Regions from separate parts of the Rhodococcus sp. MALMAid1271 genome, predicted to be linked through region 1. Evidence: riboswitches for the same ligand, from Rfam matches in the RefSeq annotation. Region 1 holds a riboswitch; the other holds the start of a gene.
What was found. Region 1 has a riboswitch for S-adenosylmethionine ahead of ACOQFP_RS21730 (aminotransferase class V-fold PLP-dependent enzyme). Riboswitches for the same ligand answer to the same signal wherever they lie in the genome.

Region 1 (2,388 bases):
CGGCCCGAGGGGATCTTTCTGCAGAAACATGCGGGCCTCGGCGTCGACGAACGCCGCCGCATTGCGATGACTGACTGCGACACCCTTGGGAGTGCCCGTCGACCCCGAGGTGAAGATGACCCACGCATCGTCCTCGGGGGTGGGGGGACCGGAGTCGTGTTCGGCGCGATCCTGTCTGGGCGCAGTCCCGGCCGCGATTCCGCCAGCGGTGACGATGGCCGTCACCTTGGCCTCCCCGAAGACCAGCTCGGCGCGCTCCTCCGGATCGTCCGCGTCGACCGGAACGTAGGCGGCACCGACCTGCAGGATGGACAGGATGGCGACGTAGAGCGAGAAGGAACCCGAGGGCATGCGGATGCCGACGCGATCGCCGCGCCGAACACCGGCATTGGCGAGCCACTGGGCCCCCTCGTCGATGTCGTCCAGCAGCTCGCTGTAGCTGACAGCGACGGCACCGTCGTCGATGGCGGGGGCGTCGGGAAAGCGCTCTGCGGTAGCGCGAAGGACGTCGATCAGCGTGCGCGGCGGTGCGGCGAGAGACGAGCGAAGGTACTGGGCAGGAGCAGCCTCTACCGTGAGATCGGTGGTTACGGAATGGCCGGCAAGACCGGAGTCCGCGGAATCGCCATGTTGTTCGTGCACAGACAACCAGGTGTCCTTCGTGTTCGTGGGGCAGTGGAGCGCTTGTCGAGCCGCGGCAGGGGAGGCCGCAGCGTCGTTGGTTATCTCACGTTCGGTTTGCCAGAAGGTGAACGGACTCTCTGTCGCACTGCGAGGATCCTACTAGCGATCAACCGCGGGGCCGGGCTTGACAAAACTGCTGGACGTTTGCGAGGGTTTTCCCCACGGTCACGAGTACCAGCATCGAGCCCCGGCTAGCTGGTCGGCAACCCTCCTCCGCGGTGGGGTGCTCCGGGTGACGACCAGGCTGTGGCCGGAGAACCGGCGCGGCAAGCGCGGACTCGTTCACCCATTGCTCCGGTTGCGGGTCCCTCGAACGTGAGGGTGTTGCCATGACGTCTGTACTTTCTCGACCCTGCACTCCTTTTGCCCCTGTTTCGGGCACGGATCTGCAGGTGCCCCTGGTACAGGGCGGTACGTGCACGTACGCCAACTTCGACTACGCCGCCAGTGCACCGGCGCTGGCGGCGGTGACGGACCGAATCGCGGACCTGCTGCCGTTCTACTCGAGCGTGCACCGCGGTGCAGGTTACGCCTCGCGGGTATCGACGGCGGCCTACGAGAAGGCGCGGGTGACGGTCGCCGATTTTGTTGGTGCACAGACAGATTCGGTGGTGGCGTTCACCCGGAACACCACCGACTCGCTCAACCTGCTTGCTGGATGTGTACCCGGCGACACCGTGGTGCTCGATATCGAACATCACGCGAATCTGCTTCCGTGGCGTGATCGTCGCGTGGTGACGGCAGCGTCGACATTGGCCGAGACGATCGACCGGCTCGAGGCCGAACTGGCTGCGAAACCGGCTGCGCTGCTGGCGATCACGGGTGCCTCGAATGTCACCGGCGAAGTTCTGCCCATCGCCGAACTCGCAGCACTGGCGCACCGGCACGGCGCCCGCATCGTGGTGGACGGTGCTCAACTGTTGCCGCACCGACGCATCGACATCGCGGCACTCGGCGTGGACTACCTCGCGTTCTCCGGGCACAAGCTGTACGCCCCGTTCGGCGCGGGAGTGCTGGTGGGACAGCGTGATTGGCTCGACCTCGGCGAGCCGTACCTGGCCGGCGGCGGCGCGGTGCGCCGGGTGAGCGTCGACAACACCGAGTGGGCTCCGGCGCCGCAGCGACACGAGGCGGGAACCCCCAACGTACTGGGTGTCGCCGCACTCGCCGCGGCCTGCGAGACCATCGCCGGATTCGACGACGCCGCAGCGCAAACCCACGAGGAGGAACTGTCGGCCCAGCTGCGCGAAGGGCTGGCAGCTCTGCGCGGCGTCGAGCAGCTGCACGTGTGGGCCGACGCCCCCGAGTGCGTCGGCATCGTCACGTTCACCGTGGCCGGACGCGACCCCGGCGAGGTGGCTGCGTACCTGTCCGCCGAGCACGGCATCGGCGTTCGAGACGGACAATTCTGCGCACATCCGCTGCTCGCGAGGCTGGGGCACCCGGCAGGAGCCGTTCGAGCCAGCATCGGGCTCGGTAGTTCCTCGGCCGATGTGACCCGACTGGTCGACGCCGTGGCCGCTCTCGTGGAGTGCGGACCGAAGTGGAACTACACCGAGGACTCCGGCTGGTGGAATCCGGTGCCCGACCCTCGGCCGTTTCCCGACCTGGTCGACGGGACCGCCGGGGTGGGATCCCCGTGCGCCACTCCCGCAGACGATCAGCGTGACGTGACGGCAGGCTGACGCGTCCCCGCACGCCCTA
Region 2 (2,388 bases), on a different contig from region 1:
CGCCCTTCAACTCGAACGCGATGATCGCGCCCTGCCCCTTCGGCAACAGTTCCTGCCCACGTTGGTACCACGGCGAGGATTCGAGTCCGGCGTAGTTGATGGACACCACGTCCTCGCGCCCGGCGAGGAACGCGGCAACCTTGCGCGCGTTCTCCACGTGCCGCTCGATCCGAAGGCTCAGCGTTTCCAGGCCCTGGCTGATGAGGAAGGCATTGAACGGCGAAACCGCAGCACCGATGTCACGCAACAGCTGGACGCGTGCCTTCAACGCGAAGGCGGGCGCACCGAGATCGGCGAACACGACGCCGTGGTAGCTCGGATCAGCGGTGGTGAAATTGGTATGACGGCCCTGCGTCCAATCGAACGTGCCACCGTCGACGATGACGCCCGCGATGGCTGTTCCGTGGCCGCCGAGGTATTTCGTCGCGGAGTGCACCACGATGTCGGCACCGTGCTTCAACGGCTGCAGCAGGTACGGCGTCGCCACCGTGTTGTCCACGATCAGTGGGATGCCGTTCTCGTGGGCCACCGCCGAGATACCGGGGATGTCGAGAATGTCGTTCTTCGGGTTCGAGATCGACTCGCCGTAGAACGCCTTGGTCGACGGGGTGATTGCGGCACGCCACTGCTCGAGGTCATCGGGATCGTCGACGAACGAGACGGTGACGCCGAGCTTGGGGAGTGTGTAGTGGAACAGGTTGTACGTGCCGCCGTAGAGCCGCGGGCTCGACACGATGTGGTCGCCGGCCTCAGCGAGGTTGAGAATGGCGAACGTCTCGGCGGCCTGACCCGACGCGAGCAGCAATGCCGCGACTCCGCCTTCGAGGGCGGCGATGCGCTGCTCGACGACGTCCTGCGTCGGGTTGATGATGCGGGTGTAGATGTTGCCCGGCTCGGCCAGGCCGAACAGCGCGGCCGCGTGATCGGTGTTGTCGAACGTGTACGAGGTGGTCTGGTAGATCGGCAACGCGCGAGCGTTGGTGGTGCCGTCGGGGGTTTGGCCCGAGTGGATCTGCTTCGTCTCGAAGCTCCAGTTGGCGGCGGGGTCGGTGAAGGGATCTTCGGTGGGTGCTCCGGAGGCGTCGGTCGGGTCCGGGGTCGAATCGGTCATGGCTGGTGATACTCCGTTTTCGAAGTCGAGTGCGAGGTCGAATGAAGCTCGAGAAGTCGAGCGTTACGGGGCGTATCGGTACAGCAACACATGAGAGAACCTCCTGACTGGCCTCGGTCCATTTCAGGGCCGAGGATTCAGTGGGTCCGCTGCCTGCGGACCCGCGCTTGTCGATTCGGCACTCGGCGTGCCGGATCGGCCCGGTCGTTCACCCGGGGCACCCCACCGCGGTTGGAGGGTTGCCGGCCAGCAAGCCGGGGCTCGATGCTGGCACTCATGACCTGGCGCAGATTCTAGCGGGTGCGACGGGCCTACCGGAACAAGGGCTCGGGCTCGGGTGCGCGGGCGATCACGCTCGAGCAGATGCTCAGGTGAGGACTATCACGGCGCGAGGAGACGAAAACAGCCCTCCACGAGGAAGACAATGGGAAGGTTGGATGTTGCCACGTCGGGTGGATGTGTCGAACCCATCCTCCGAACGTCCATCCTGCTTGTTCTGTCTTCGATCGAAAACGAAAGTTGTACCGCCGTGACTGTCACCGATTCTGCTCGTTCCCGTGTCAGCGCTGTGCGCGGCAAGGTGTCGAGCGGCCTGAGTGTCAGCCATCGACCGCACTCCACCCGCCGCAAGCTTGCGATGTTGGCGCTGTCGATCGGCGGCTTCGGGATCGGCACCACGGAATTTGCGTCGATGGGGTTGCTACCGGACATCGCCACGACGATGGGGATCTCCGAGCCCTCGGCCGGACACATGATCTCCGCGTACGCGCTCGGCGTGGTCGTGGGTGCACCGACCATCGCCGCTCTGGCTGCGCGCCTTCCGCGCAGGATGCTGTTGCTGGCGCTGATGGTGGCCTTCACCCTCGGCAATCTCGGCACCGTCTTCGCACCCAGCTTCGACGAGTTGGTGGTCTCCAGATTCGTCGCAGGACTGCCGCACGGTGCGTACTTCGGGGTAGCGGCGCTGGTCGCCGCGCACCTCGCCGAGCCGGGCAAACGAGCAAAAGCCGTCGCGATGGTCATGATGGGCCTGTCCGTCGCCAACGTCGTCGGCGTCCCGGTGGCCACGTGGATCGGGCAGGCCCTCGGCTGGCGAAGCGCCTTCGCGCTGGTCGCCGTGATCGGTGCCCTGACCGTCACCGCCCTCGCGCTCTGGATGCCACGTCTGGACGCCATGCCGACCACCAGTCCTGTCACCGAACTCGGCGCGTTGCGGCGCAGCCAGGTCTGGATGACGTTGTTCGTGGGCATCGTCGGTTTCGGTGGCATGTTCGCCG

Region 2: another riboswitch for S-adenosylmethionine. It lies ahead of ACOQFP_RS23285 (bifunctional o-acetylhomoserine/o-acetylserine sulfhydrylase); the one in region 1 lies ahead of ACOQFP_RS21730 (aminotransferase class V-fold PLP-dependent enzyme).

The regions. Positions count from the first base shown of each region.
Region 1 is NZ_JBMIRQ010000111.1:116,442-118,829, reverse strand. It holds gene ACOQFP_RS21735 (Pls/PosA family non-ribosomal peptide synthetase) at 1-648, opposite strand, end outside; SAM riboswitch class IV at 848-963, shown strand; gene ACOQFP_RS21730 (aminotransferase class V-fold PLP-dependent enzyme) at 1,014-2,369, shown strand.
Region 2 is NZ_JBMIRQ010000120.1:79,117-81,504, reverse strand. It holds gene ACOQFP_RS23285 (bifunctional o-acetylhomoserine/o-acetylserine sulfhydrylase) at 1-1,111, opposite strand, end outside; SAM riboswitch class IV at 1,270-1,393, opposite strand; gene ACOQFP_RS23280 (MFS transporter) at 1,749-2,388, shown strand, end outside.